Regions from separate parts of the Hahella sp. KA22 genome, predicted to be linked through region 1. Evidence: predicted binding sites of a transcription regulator. Region 1 holds the regulator's gene; each other region holds the start of a gene.
The links. The regulator LexA, encoded in region 1, represses DNA repair genes until DNA is damaged. The targets are predictions, from matches to a motif close to TACTGTNTANNTANACAGTA.
Positions count from the first base shown of each region.

Region 2: a site for LexA is predicted at 1,816-1,835, ahead of EUZ85_RS08650 (PA0069 family radical SAM protein). Genes of this name have one in related genera too.
Region 3: a site for LexA is predicted at 2,233-2,252, ahead of EUZ85_RS09830 (YebG family protein). Genes of this name have one in related genera too.

Region 1 is NZ_CP035490.1:5,232,718-5,237,610, forward strand. Features, by position in the region: gene EUZ85_RS23070 (collagenase) at 1-618, opposite strand, end outside; gene EUZ85_RS23075 (NAD(P)H-dependent oxidoreductase) at 786-1,367, opposite strand; gene lexA (transcriptional repressor LexA) at 1,620-2,222, shown strand; gene EUZ85_RS23085 (hypothetical protein) at 2,268-2,513, opposite strand; gene EUZ85_RS23090 (DUF6586 family protein) at 2,672-3,130, opposite strand; gene EUZ85_RS23095 (DUF1329 domain-containing protein) at 3,513-4,892, shown strand.
Region 2 is NZ_CP035490.1:1,934,443-1,939,335, forward strand. Features, by position in the region: gene EUZ85_RS08645 (acyl-CoA thioesterase II) at 1-679, shown strand, start outside; gene EUZ85_RS08650 (PA0069 family radical SAM protein) at 709-1,800, opposite strand; gene EUZ85_RS08655 (phospholipase A) at 1,977-2,996, shown strand; gene EUZ85_RS08660 (transglycosylase SLT domain-containing protein) at 3,159-3,917, shown strand; gene EUZ85_RS08665 (hypothetical protein) at 4,028-4,291, opposite strand; gene parC (DNA topoisomerase IV subunit A) at 4,467-4,893, shown strand, end outside.
Region 3 is NZ_CP035490.1:2,182,867-2,187,759, reverse strand. Features, by position in the region: gene leuA (2-isopropylmalate synthase) at 1-395, shown strand, start outside; gene codA (cytosine deaminase) at 581-1,831, shown strand; gene EUZ85_RS09830 (YebG family protein) at 1,872-2,210, opposite strand; gene EUZ85_RS09825 (ATP-binding protein) at 2,515-3,693, shown strand; gene EUZ85_RS09820 (response regulator transcription factor) at 3,765-4,379, shown strand; gene EUZ85_RS09815 (DUF6683 family protein) at 4,415-4,893, opposite strand, start outside.

The sequences.
Region 1 (4,893 bases):
CAGCTTTAAAGACAACACGGCCAATCGCGCGCCATCTGCTCCAATAACACCGTGCAGAGCATTATTGGTGACTTGAACGACGGCTACCGCAACCTGTTTCTGCAACGCCTTTCCATATAGCTTCATCTTACGCGAGCGGTTTCTCTCTAATACATACCCCGCATGTAAGTATTGAATGAGGTTCGTCAGTTCATAGAAGTTGTCGTCTTGAAAATAAGATGATCCTGAAATGGCCGCTTGCGTCACGGCGGACATGTTAGCTTCTGAGAATACACCGGGAAGAGTTTGTTCCTCCAAGAAGACCATGTCCCTCACACAGTCATGATCCATTCCCCATATAGCGAGAACAAACTCGTCACCTGAGAGCCCCGAAAGACCATCCAAATAGCAGTCAGACTTGCCCTCTTCCTCGTAGTAAGGTTCGTCCTCTTTTGCTCGACTGTACGCCGGTAGCGGCGGGGGCAATTCTGATAACTTTTCCGGCTGCTCCGAGTTGTGTCGAAAATACTTAAAAAACTCTCCACCGCCCTTCGACCATGTCATTGCGCTGACAGTGAGAATAAGAAAGACAACGCCAACCACAAAGGGGGCTCTATACCATCTGTTCGCTGGCGTCATTACGATTCCTGAAGAGATTTACAACTGATAGAAAGAGTACGCTGCGGATTATGAACTTTACCGTGCGGGCCATGAAGATATACCGATAGGGGTTATCGGTCTGTCTAAGAAAAGCATCAAATTGTATCAAAGTCGCCAAGCAGATAAGGCAAAAACTAAAACAAAGGCTATATCGCCCTACCCCCATACCCGCGCATTCTATCCAGCCACTGTTTTCGGGGCCGCGAATCAGAATCCTCCACTGCGCCAATCAGCGACGTTTGAATCGGCGAAACGCCACAAATACCCAGGATATTACGTTTTAGACTTTTTAGACTATGCGCGCGGTAAAACCAGCGATAGATAAACGCAGGCATCCACATGGTTACGACTATACGCGCTCTGCGCCCTTTCAGTAGCCGTTTGGGCCACTTATCGCCACCGCTTACAGCAAAACCCGGTCGCAGCGTCTGCTCCAGAAATGCTTTTAATACCGCTGGAAGATCCCCCATCCACAGCGGATAAACAATAAATAGACATTCAGCCCATTGGATTTCTTTCTGCGCAGCGATAATCGATTCCGGTGGCGGCTGTTCTTCAAACTCCTGTTTTGAACGCAACCAGGGAAAACTCATTGTCGCCACCGCCAGTCTACGCACCTCATGCCCCGCCGCCTCCGCGCCGTCTGCATACGCGTCAGCCAAGGAGTGACAATACCGGCCTCCCCGTGGATCAGGGTGTCCCTGAATAATCAAAATGCGCGATCCCATAGGCTGCTCCCTGAGAGACTATTCATCTATGTATATTTTTCTCGATATACCAAGACAGGCATTTGTTGCTGGTCAATATTCAACAGCTTACTTGTTAAGTGGTCCGCTATTGGAGTTTTCATCTTAAACCTCAGTCACTTAGACATTTTTTCTTTACTTGCCCAGACCATTACTGTATACATAAACAGACATGGATAAACATATAGTGTACACAGAATTTTATCAGATCTTTTAAGGTCGCCGGAGGGTGGAGTGATTAAGCTAACCAAGCGCCAGGAGCAGGTTTTACAACTGATTCGCGAGCATATAGAGGAAACGGGTTATCCACCTACCCGGGCGGAAATTTCCAATCGTCTGGGGTTTCGCTCCGCAAACGCTGCGGAAGAGCACCTGAAAGCCCTGGCGAAGAAAGGCGCTATAGAGATGGTGCCCGGCGCCTCCCGCGGCATCAGGCTGCCAGCGACGGAAACGCAAAATCAGGGGATTCCAATTGTCGGTCAGGTTGCAGCGGGCCATCCCATTCTGGCCCAGGAAAATATTGAAGAGTATTGCGAACTGCCCCCATCCTTCTTTACTCCTTCCGCCGATTATTTTCTTCGTGTCAAAGGCATGAGCATGAAGGACGTGGGAATACTCGACGGTGATTTACTGGCGGTGCATCGCACGACCGATATCCACAACGGACAAATTGTGGTTGCGCGCATTGGCGATGAAGTGACCGTAAAGCGCTTTCAGCGTCAAAAAAACAAAGTGCTTTTATTGCCGGAAAACGAAGAGTTTGAGCCAATTGAAGTGAATCTGTCGCAACAGCCGTTGGACATCGAAGGACTGGGCGTCGGCGTTATTCGCCGCTAACCGGGAACGAAGCGCCGACTGCCCTTACGCGGGCAGCCGGGGCCTTTAATGTACGGTTTTCGGCTTTTCTTCCTCCTCAGACTGACGAATCGCCTCTTCCCGCATATCTCCTACCAGCTTAATCGCCGCATTAATCATTGCATGCGCAACAGCTGCGTCATTTTCCGCCAAATATGCCTTGGCTTCCTGACCGAAGCTGATTTTCACCAAATGTTCGCTTCCGCCTCCCATGGGTTGCAAAGCGAAATCGCCATTCGGCAATTGAACAATTTCAAAGAAGCTTGATGCCATTTTCAAATCTCCTACTCGTAAGTTCTCACTGACATGTTTTCTATCGCCCCAACACCCGGGAGTGAACAAATCAGAAAACTAGCCACAGGCGCCTCATTCATTTTCCTAAGCTGTTATCAGTCGAGGCCTGAGAGGGTTTCTTTCATTCAAGCTTACCTCTACCACTCAAAACTGTGCTCTCTCATCTCGTTGATGAACGCCTGCATGGACTCAAGCATCACTGCTAACTCCATTGCATATGGAGCTGACGTGGCGGCGATAATATTTTCATTCTGCGGCGTTTCATTTTTTCGGGGCCGAGATATTTCCCCAAATTGTTTCAGCAATTGAGCTAGCCAGGAATCGGATTGCGCCGCCGCCAGCTTCATGCTGATCACTTCTGGCGATTCAACCTCCAACTGGCCTTCCAAGTCAGCAAGCGTCTCAACCTTAACTTTGATGCGTCGCTGCTCCGCAAGTTCGTTCAAGAAGCCGACATACGCCTGCTGTAGAAAACGCAAAGCCGCCCGACTGGCGCATTGCTTTTCCGCCACCGTTGAGGATGTATCCTTCCACTGCAACTGCAGCTTGGCGAAAAACAGGTTTTCATTAACATAAGTCAGCCACTTATCGGACATACCTTAACTCATCAACAATTGCTCTTTGTTAGTGTATAGGTTTTTAACCATAAGTTCTTTAATAAAAAATTCCTCTCCGGACTATTTCCTGAGGCGCAATTCCGATTCGTTTAGGCGCATAAATTTCCTACCATTGCCACCTCATCCGACTCAGGTTTCCGCGAAAATGGCGACAAACTATCAGCAGCCCCTTTCTCATAGCTTAGCACCCGAACCCCAGGCTCGCCCCTTACACAAGTTAACGTTCAGCAGCAACCCGCCATAAACGCTAACAAAGGCGCTAGTGAGAAAACTAGAATAATATTTTAGACTGCTATAATTTTGTCCAGGGAGAGAAAGTAAGGGAACTGTCTGTTACTTCTAGAAAGAGAGTGAGAAAGACATGGCTTATAGCCGTAACGCAAGAAAAAATATAAATAACGCACTGGTATTACTCGTATTTTCACTAATCGCGCAAAACGCCCCAGCTAAGGCGCCGCCGGATCAGGTGGCGCGCTTGGACCGGGATCTCACGCCACTCGGCGCCGAGAGGGCCGGCAGCGAAGGGGGTGAAGTACCCTCTTGGGATGGAGGCATTAAGCAACCGCCTGCGAACTACAATCCAGATAAATGGCATGCCGACCCTTTTGATGCGGACTTTCCACGTTTCATTATCAACGCCGGCAATGCACAGGATTATTCAGACAAACTGACCGAAGGCCACAAGGCTCTGCTGCAGAAGTATCCAAGCGATTACATTCTGAAAGTATATCCCAGCCGCCGCAGCGCCTCTTACCCTGACCACGTCTACGCCGCTCTGAAGCAAAACGCCGCCAAGGCGGAACTAATGCCTCGCGGCACGGGCGTTAAGGGCTCTTTGATCACCAGTCCATTTCCTATCCCAAATCAAGGAGTGGAGATTATCTGGAACCATATCCTGCGCTACCGGGGTGAAGAGGCGGCATTTCGTTCTTCGTTCGCGGCCACGCTTCCAGACGGTTCTTACACGCCGGTGACAACCGACTATGAGTATTTCTTTGTGTATGCTCAGCAGCACAATCGGCCGGAAGACATCGACAACAAAATCTTCTACCTCAAAACGGAGGTAGTCGCTCCCGCCAAGCTCGCAGGAACCATGAATCTGGTGCATGAGACGCTGGATCAAATTCGCTCTCCCAGACAGTCCTGGCGTTACCAAGCCGGTGAACGTCGCCTGCGGCGCTCCCCCAACCTGGCCTATGACGCTGAGGCCCCAAATAGCGAAGGGCTGCGCACTACTGACCAAATTGATATGTACAACGGTGCGCCGGACCAATATGAATGGACGCTGATCGCCAAGAAGATCATGTATGTGCCTTACAACGCTTACCAGTTGCACTCCAGCAACTTGCGCATGAACGACATCGTGCGTCCCGGCCACATCAACCAGGAACATGCTCGCTACGAAGCACACCGGGTGTGGGTGGTGGAAGGCATCCTGCGCGAAGGACTGGGCCACATCTATCACAAGCGCCGCATGTACTTCGACGAGGACTCCTGGCAACTGCTGGTTGCGGAGGATTATGACGATAAAGGCCAGCTATGGCGCGTATCGGAGGCCCACTTGGTGAATTACTACGAGGTGAAAGCCCCCTGGACCACACTGGAGGTTATTTACGACCTGAAGTCAGGGCGTTATTTCGTCGACGGTTTGGATAACGAAGAAAGACCTCGCGACTTTGCGCCCGGACTGAGAGATAGCGACTTCTCAACTTCCGCCGTACGCCGCGCCGCCAGACGCTAAT
Region 2 (4,893 bases), 3.3 Mb from region 1:
TATCTACGAAGCCATGCGCCAGTCGCTCTCCGAGGATCGCCCTCTGCGTGAATTTAATATCTCGTTCGTCTCCCCCGTCGCCCCAACTAGATTAACCGTCGCCAGTGAGTTATTGCGCGAAGGCGGTTCAGTCAGCCAAGTGTTGGGCCGCGCAATTCAACAAGGGGAAGTGAAAGCCACTGCTTTCGCCAGCTTCGGCAAGGCGCGGGACACCATCATCAATGCGTCCGGCGAAGCGACGCCAGAAGCGAAGGTTCCCGATCAGTGTATTGAAATGCCATACATCAAAGGCGTCACGCCCGAATTTACGCAGCATTTCAACTACTACTACGCCTACGGCAACCTGCCGTTCTCCGGCGTGCAGTCGAGAGAAATGGGGGGATGGGTGCGCTTCCGTCAGCCGGAGCCAGCGATGACTCTGGGTCACATTCTTGGGTTGGTGGACGCCTGGCCGCCAGCGACATTGCCCTGGGTGAAAACGCCGGCTCCCGCCAGTACGCTGACCTGGTCTATCCAGTTCCCGCAGCCAACGCCAACCATACAACCGGATGAGCTGTGTCTGTATAAGGCTTACGTTGAGCACGCTTCGGAAGGGTATGCTTATACCCGCTCCAAGTTGTGGAACGCCAACGGCGAATTGGTGGCGCTCAGCCAGCAGACCGTAACGGTATTCGGCTAAGCCCTGCCGAGCGAGCCGTGCGGCTCGCTCTACAAGGAAAACAGGTCTATCTGTCTGGATGCGCCGGGCGGCGTGAACAAGTCCGTACGCAATGGGGAATCCCGTCGTAAATTAAGTCCATTGCGCTTGGCGGCAATGCTGAAGCGTTGTTCGATCAGACGTGCGAAGTGTCCTACGCCGCTTTGGCGGGTACGGAAATCGGACTGATACAGCTCGCCATTTCTGCACTCCCTCAGTAAGTTGAGCGCTTTCTCCTTGCGCAGCGGATAGTGCTGTTGCAGCCAGCTTTCGTAAAGCTCCTTTAGCTGATGAGGCAAACGTAACAGGATATAGCCGGCATTGAGCGCGCCGGCGTTGGCGCATTGGGTGACGATATCTTCAATCTCCGGGTCGTTGATGCCGGGGATTACCGGCGCCACCATGACGCCAACGGGGATGCCTTCCCGGCGTAAGGTCTCAATCGCTTTGAGACGCGCTTTGGGGCTCGCCGCGCGGGGTTCCAGGATATTTTTCAGCTTCACGTCCATGGTGGTGACGCTGATCATGACTTTGACCAGATTCTGAAACGCCAGCTCCCGCAGCAGGTCAATATCGCGCAGTATGAGGTTGCTCTTGGTGATCAGCGTAACCGGGTGCTTGGTGTCGACCATGACATTGAGCAGACTGCGGGTGATTTTTAGTTGCCGTTCGGAGGGCTGATAGGGGTCGGTGTTGCCGCCGATAGCAATGGTTTCGCAGCGGTAATTGCGCTGATCCAGAAAGATGCGCAGCTTTTCCGCTGCATTGGTTTTGCAGTAGATCTTGGTTTCAAAGTCGAGGCCCAGCGACAGGTCCAGATACTCATGGCTGGGGCGGGCGTAGCAGTAGACGCATCCGTGTTCGCATCCCTGATAAGGATTGATGGAGTAGGTGAAGGGAATATCGGGGGAATTATTCTTGCTGACAATGGACTGACAGCTTTGCTGGATATATTCCGTTTGCGGGTGCTTCTGATAAGCTTCGTCGTGGACTTCACTCCATGCGGCGATTTCAGCGGGATCGCTCTCGCTGCGTTGCGGGTGAAAACGATTGTGTGGATTGGTCCCGGTTCCACGCCCTTTGTTTGCTTCGCCGTATTGCATAACCTGCCTCCAAGATACTGTTTAAATGTACAGTATTTTGTCTGGGGACGGCAACAGGAATTTTCTGCGGTATGTTCGGATCGTAATTTCGGGCTCAAACATAAATGATTGTAAGCTTTCGCGTATGATGTTAAATACGCTTTGGCTTCAGTGGGTTAGGATGAAATGGTGATTTAATGCGTTGGGGATTGTGTCTTTTGCTACTCGGGGCGGCGACGGTTTTCGCCGAAGAAAACGAGACGCCTATATTGGCGTGCTATGAGCTGGAGGATGTACAGCAACGCCTGATTTGTTATGACAGCGTAGCCAAATCCCTGGGTAAGGAAGACGCCCCCCAAACGGGCGGGGTAGAGGACCAGAACGATGATCCCCTCGGCGATATCCGGCAGCCCAGCGATATCGATAAGCGCCTGGAGTTTGAAACGACTTTCTCCGACAACCGTTTCCTTATTATCCCCCACAAGCCCAACTATCTGCTGTTGTACTCCTATGTGGACGACCCCAACGAGATGCCATACAGCCCGACCAGAGAGCCTAGTATGGACCTGGAGAGCCAAAAGCATTCGGAGACCAAATTCCAGATCAGTTTCAAAGTGCAATTGGCGCGTAACTTTATCCCCGAGCCTATGAGCCTCTGGTTCGCTTATACCCAGGTCTCGTTTTGGCAGCTGTATAACCAGTCTCTGTCCGCACCTTTCCGGGAAACTAATTACGAGCCCGAACTGATCTTTTTGTTCCGTAATAACCTGAGCCTGTTTGGCTATACCTCCGAGCATTATGTGCTGGGGTTGAGCCATCAGTCGAATGGGCGCACCGAACCGACGTCGCGGAGCTGGAATCGCATCTACACGGCGTTCCTGTTCAATCAGGGAAGTATGACTTTCAGCGTCAAACCCTGGTGGCGTCTGCCGGAAAGCGGGGATGACGACGACAACCCCGATATCCACAACTATATGGGGTACGCCGAGTTTGGGGCGACCTATAAACATAATGAGAACGTGGCCAGCATGCGCCTGTTCAACAACTTCCGCCGCGATGACAACCACACGACGGTGCAACTGTCCTATAGTTTTCCGCTGCAGGGGCGTTTGAAAGGTTACATCGAGTATTACGATGGCTATGGCGAGAGTTTGATTGACTATAACCACCGCACGCAAAGGATTGGTTTTGGAGTGCTGCTCACAGACTGGTATTAATTGTCTGATAAGCCCGCCGGCCCGACGCTATCGCGCCGGCGAGGTTTTTAATTATTTTGCTTTTGCTTAATTTTCAATAACAAAATACCAACGCGGCTTAAACAGCTTAAATTCCCCCGAAAATTAGAATGGCTCCATATAGATGTGATGGAGAAAGTGGGAATGAAGCAGAAAGTTGTCGCCGCTCATCCTTTAATTGAACAATATATCACGCCACTGTTTATCGCATTTATCGCCGCCTGTATGCTCGGCCTGGTAGTTAGCGCCTGGCGCTTTGGGGGAATGCAGAGTCTGTTTAATGCTCAACCCAGTCATGGACAGTTACTGCCAGACGCCGACGCCTTGCACGCCGCCTACTATTCCAATGCTGATCCTATTCACGATGCGGATCGCTTTCCTGGTCATGTGCCTCAATACGCTTACGCCAAAGAAGTGCGCAAGGTGGCGGTGGAGCTGGATATGGAAGAACGTCTGCTATACGCCGTCGCCAGAACGGAATCCAGTTTGCGTCCAGACGTGCGCAGCGAAAAGGGCGCTATGGGCCTGATGCAGGTGGTGGCGGGAGCGGGAGGTCGTGAAGCCTACAAGCGTCTGTACAAAAAGTCGCGAAATCCTACGGAAAAAGAACTGGCTGACCCTTATACCAATCTCAAACTGGGCGGCGCTTATCTGAAAATTCTGAGACATCGCTATTTTGGTCAGGTTGAAGATCGAACGGCGCAGACCATGCTGGTTCTGGCGGCCTACAACTGGGGACCAAGCAATGTACGACGTAAAATCGTTGGAAAGTCCCCAGTACAAACTCGGGAGCAAGTGTTAAAAGCGCTGCAGCAGGACGCGCCCACGGAGACGTACCAGTACGTCAGAAAAGTAATGCGCTATATGGATGAGTTCGCCAGACTTTCCGGTCGGCCCGCGTAGGCTTATTGTTTTTAGTCGCCTGCGGTGACTCGGGTTTCCAGCCTGTGGAAAGTGACGTTAGGAATGAGCGTATAAGCTCTTATTATGAATGAGAGGGCGGATAAATCCGGCTACTGCTTTTTCTTGATGGTTCTTACTGCGGCGATAATACTCGCCAAAACGATACTGGCGCTTAAGTAGTAAGGCGCCGCCTGCCAATGTCCTGAAATGAGATAATCCATCGCCATCATCACCAGGAACGCACTCATGCAAAATGGAAACAGGAACGGGGCCAGTTTGGCTCCGAGCACTGGAAATTTTGCTGGAAGCTGTGGAGCGGAAGGCTTAGCTGCGGCCAACTGCTCTTTCTGTTGCACGAAAATTTTGAATAACAAGTTAGCCTCCTTTGTTAAATGGAGTGAGGCGATCTTAGTGATTGCGGACCTTGCTCAAAATGCGTACAAGCCGCTACGTAGCAATGCGAATTTGACTTTATCTTGGGCCAGACCTTGCGTAGAGTACGGGTTTTGACAAATTCGAATGACGAGCTGAGCGAGCATTTAAGAATCTATGAGCATGATGTTTGAAGAGGGGATTGAGCGTCGTCCGCTAAAGGAATATACGGAAAAAGCCTACCTTGATTATTCCATGTACGTCATTCTGGATCGGGCGCTTCCCCATATCGGCGATGGCCTGAAGCCGGTGCAACGGCGCATTGTTTACGCCATGTCCGAACTTGGCCTGAGCGCCGCCTCCAAGCACAAAAAATCCGCCCGTACTGTCGGGGATGTGTTGGGTAAATTCCATCCTCACGGCGATTCCGCCTGTTATGAAGCCATGGTGTTGATGGCGCAGCCTTTTTCCTATCGTTATCCATTGATTGATGGGCAGGGCAACTGGGGCTCCGCGGATGATCCCAAGTCCTTCGCCGCCATGCGTTACACCGAAGCCCGTCTGGCGAAATACGCGGAAGTGTTGTTGAGCGAAATCGGGCAGG
Region 3 (4,893 bases), 3.0 Mb from region 1:
AAGAGCGCTACCTGAGCACGCCCAAAGGATGGCGGTTACGCACCTACGATATGCATAGAACTGACGAAGCCGTGCAGGTGCAAATTGAATTCGGCGACGACGCCATTATCTCCGGCATCCGCGGCCAAGGCCATGGCGGCGTGGAGGCGGTGGCCGCCGCACTGGAGAGTCGCTACCGGATCAGCATCGCAGTAGAGGCTTACGATGAATTCGCGCTTGGCGAAGGCACAGACGCCAACGCCCTCGCCTGCATCAAGGTCATGATTAACGGCGCGCCATTCAGCGCCGCCGCATTGGCGGAAGACACCACCACCGCCACCCTGCAGGCGTTGTTGTCGACCGTGGGCAGACACGCCCAGATCACTGCCGACAGCAGTCAAAGGGAAGCCGTCTAACTCTATACCCCATTGGGCCCTGCATCAGGGCCCTTTTTTTATTCCTATCCCGTTTCACCCTCATCGCAACCTCTCTTGTCTATCATCTGACACAGTGGCGCCTGATATTGCTGGAAGCTGTCGACAGTGGCTGGTCATTTACGGAGAATGTCCGCTTCAGAACAAATAATCAGGTGAGTCCCTCAATGAAATACGTCACCAACGTCCGTTTACGCGGCCAGGACGGTTTACACGCCATTCAGATTAAACAGGGCGAAATAAGCGCCATATTGCCCATGGCGGAGCTTCCGCAGTCGGACGTGGAAATTTTGCTGGACGCCGGCGAGCGTCTTGTCAGCGCCCCCTTCGTCGAACCCCATATCCATCTGGACGCAACAGGCACCGCTGGCGAACCACGCTGGAATATGAGCGGCACATTATTTGAGGGCATTGAGTGCTGGGCTGAACGCAAAGCCATGGTGACCCATGAGGACGTTAAACAGCGTACGCGCCACACCCTGAAAATGCTGACCCAATATGGCGTGCAGGCGGTACGCTCTCATGTTGACGTTACTGATCCAACGCTGACGGCGCTGGAAGCCTTGCTTGATATTAAACAGGAAGTAGCGCCCTGGATTGAGCTGCAGCTGGTGGCGTTTCCACAGGAAGGTATTCTTTCTTACCCCAATGGGGTTCAGTTGATGGAAAAGGCCGTAGAGATGGGCGTCGATGTGGTCGGCGGCATCCCCCATTTCGAGTTCACCCGCGATTATGGCGTGGAATCAGTCAAAATCCTTATGGATCTGGCGCAAAAATACGACCGCCTTGTCGACGTGCACTGCGACGAAATAGACGACCCCGGCTCCAGGTTCCTGGAAGTGCTGGCGGCGGAAGCATTGAAACGGGATATGGGCCATCGGGTAACCGCCAGCCATACCACCGCGATGCATTCCTACGACAACGCTTACTGCAGCCGTCTATTCCGCCTGCTGAAAATGTCACAGATAAACTTTGTATCTTGTCCGACAGAGAGCATTCATTTGCAAGGCAGATTCGACAACTTCCCCAAACGTCGCGGCGTTACTCGGGTGAAGGAGCTGTTAGAAGCAGGTCTTAATGTCGGTCTCGGCCAAGACTCCATTCAGGACCCATGGTACTCCCTCGGCAATGGCAATCTGCTGCGCACCTTGGATTTCGCGCTGCACATATGCCACATGATGGGCTATGACGACTATCGCAATGCGCTGGACCTGATCAGTCATAACAGCGCCAAAGTGCTGAACATTCAAGACCGTTACGGCGTAGAAGTCGGCAAACCCGCCAACTTCATCCTACTGGACGGACCTGACGACTATGAAGTCTTGCGCCGCCAAAGCGTGGTGACAGCCTCCATTCGCGCAGGCGACATCATCATGCAACAAACACCAGCTATAGTGACGCAAAATATACAGCTTTAGACTGTTTACATCTAAGGGACGCTGACAACGTCCCTTCTCATCAGCCCTTGCCGGCTATCGCCCGCACTTTGCCGCTGTCTTTAACCTTGGCGTTCTCTTTAGTCTCTTCTTCTGTGCTGGGAGCAGACTCTGGCGACTCTTCAAACAACACGTCAACTTTGCCTTTGAACGCGGTTGCAAACGCTTCCTTGTGATTAGCGACCAGCATGCCGATTTCTTCCGCTAAACCTTCATTCAAAGAAGTCAGGCGTTGCGCCAGGAAATGAGATACGCCTTCGGCAAGCTCAAGCTTTTTATCATGATCGTCAGCTTCTTTCTTGGATTTAAACATCTGTTGTGATGGGTCTCTGTCACTCATATACAGGGTCACTACGGCCATTTTGTCGCCTCCTAAAATTAGCCTCTGTATATTCATACAGTTTCAAAGTCAGGTCAAGAGCGTCACACAAGATTCATCCAAATACAGTAACCACCTGAAAATAAAGGCGCAATGAGTTGATTTTTACTGCAAACACAAGAGATAACCAAATGGTAATAGTCCGAATATATGATTGCGCCTCGTCGCGCAAGGCATTTAGGATATCCGCCAGTTTGACGTTCGGATTAAGCGGCATTCTCGCTCATCAGCATTAGGGAGTGCGAGGTTTAATCCAGGTATCTGACAGTGCAGGGAGGACAGAAAGATGCTTATGTTAAAAAACAGGCTTGCAGCCAATGCGTATCAGCCTGACATCATTGCGTACAAGGAGCCCAAAGCCGCCAACGCCTCCCATGGCGGTGAAAAATATCCGCTCTTGAACGCCCTCCCCTATCCCACCGCCGTGCATTCTCGTCAAGGCGAATTCATCGCCTGCAACACTTTGTTTCTACGTGAGTTTAGTAGCGGCGGAAAAACACAATCCCGGCTGACGTCTCATCGCGACTCATTCCTACAACTGTTCCAGCCTGTTGAATGCAAAGAGGCGCACTTAAAAGGCGACGCGTTTTCACTGCAGGCGCATTACCCGGAAACCGGCGCTTTTTATACGCTAAACAGCGCGCCGTTTCATGACGCCGAAGGCGTGAGATTAATGTTATCAGTACAGAAAGTAGATGAGCCTTCACTGCTGCTGCTAAGACCTGAAGACATGCACGCCCAGTTGCAGCAAGCCTCCAAAAGTATGTCGATTGGCGAGATGGCGACCGCCCTGACCCATGAGCTGAACCAGCCCATCGGCGCTATTCTCAATTACCTTAACGCCGCCAAGCTACTGCTTGAAAAACATACCGGCGTCGATAAGCCGGAAGAAGCAGTGCAACTTGCGATTCGGCAGGCCCATCAGGCAGCGGCTGTGGTTGCTCGCATACGCAAATTCGTCAACTCACGAGAGCCTCGCGCAGATGAAATCTCACTGCGCCAGTTAGCTAGCGGCGTGCTGGAGCTTCTGCAACTCGAAACCCATAGACGCCAAGTGAAAACCCGATTGCAGATAGCGGCGGACATACCCAATGTCTGTGTGGATAGAATCATGATCGAGCAAACCCTGGGAAATTTGGTCCGCAACGCTATGGACGCCATGCGCGACACGCCTATCCATGAGCGCGAGCTCATTGTTGGCGCTCAGGTCATTTCAGCCGACTGGGTCGAGGTAAGCGTGACGGACAAAGGCTGCGGAATACCACAGCGCCTCCGCAACCGACTGTTCACCCCCTTCTTCACCACCAAGCCTGATGGGATGGGTGCGGGTCTCGCTATCAGCAAGTCCTTCATCGAGCTTCATCATGGAACTCTGGGATTTAAAGACAACCCTGACGGCGGCTCCGTCTTCTCTTTCACTCTGCCGCTAGCCCCATCTGCGACGCCTGTACGCCCTCCTGACTAAATGATTGCGAGCCGCCAGAAGCGCGGCATTCCAAATTATTTTTGTGGATACATCTTTTCGAAGAGACAAGCATGAACGCAGCACAAATTTTACTAGTAGACGATAACGAAGACTTTCGCCGCTCCACCGTCTGGATGTTGGAGGCAGCCGGCTTACAGGTAGAAGATTTCAATCGGGCCGCAGGCCTGTTAGCGAGACTTCAGCAACTGGAAGATGCAGCCATTCCATTAAGCGATAAATGCGTCGTGACCGACCTGCGCATGCCTGATATGAACGGGCTCGAACTGATGGAGGAATTACGCTCGCGTCGTCTTTCCATTCCGGTCGTCCTCATAACCGGACACGCCGACGTCACTCTGGCCGTCAGCGCCATGCGCATGGGCGCAGCGAACTTTCTGGAGAAGCCTTTCGAAAATTCCATTCTGGTGGAAACCGTGAAAAGCGCTATTTCAGAACCCGGTTCCGCATTACGCAATCCACAGGCGGCCAAAGAAAAACTGGGGCGCTTATCTCCAAGAGAGCGCCAAGTATTGACCCATGTGTGCGCCGGAAAGCTAAATAAAACCATTGCGGATATCCTTGGCATTAGCGTGAAAACCGTGGAACTGCATCGCGCCAACATGGCGAGCAAATTGGGCGCGCGCAACGTACAGGATCTAGTCAGACTATCTTTGGGCTACGAGTAAAAGAACGGATGGCTGTGCGTCCCTGCACGGCGAAATTACTTACGAGCGACCAAGCCGCCCTCAGCGGAAATCGTAACCAGCTCCGGGTGAATTTTACGCGCTTTGAGATCACGCTTTATGTAGCCTTTGACCTCATCCAGCTTCCAACCGGGAGTTCCAGCTTTGGCTTGCTGATAGTCGTTGGCGGCGAGCGCAGAATACCAGTACAGCGTCTCCGCCGTAATTTGCTTGTCGCGATCCGAAAGTTCGGCAAGTGAAGGGTTTGTCGCAATCACTTGGCGAAACTGCTTCCATACCGCACGATCTTCAGCGTCGTTGGTTTCCTGATCATTGAGGATACTAAAGGACGTGGTGACCCAGGCAGCCATCGCCAAAGCCAAGTCATTGGCCTGATAACCGTCTTTCTTCACCGCATCGCCCATCAACTGCAGAATATCGATCTCAGCGAATGCCGCACGCAATTCAGCTTCCTTGTCAGCAGGCGCCTTCTTAAGCATTTCCGAAATCATTTTTT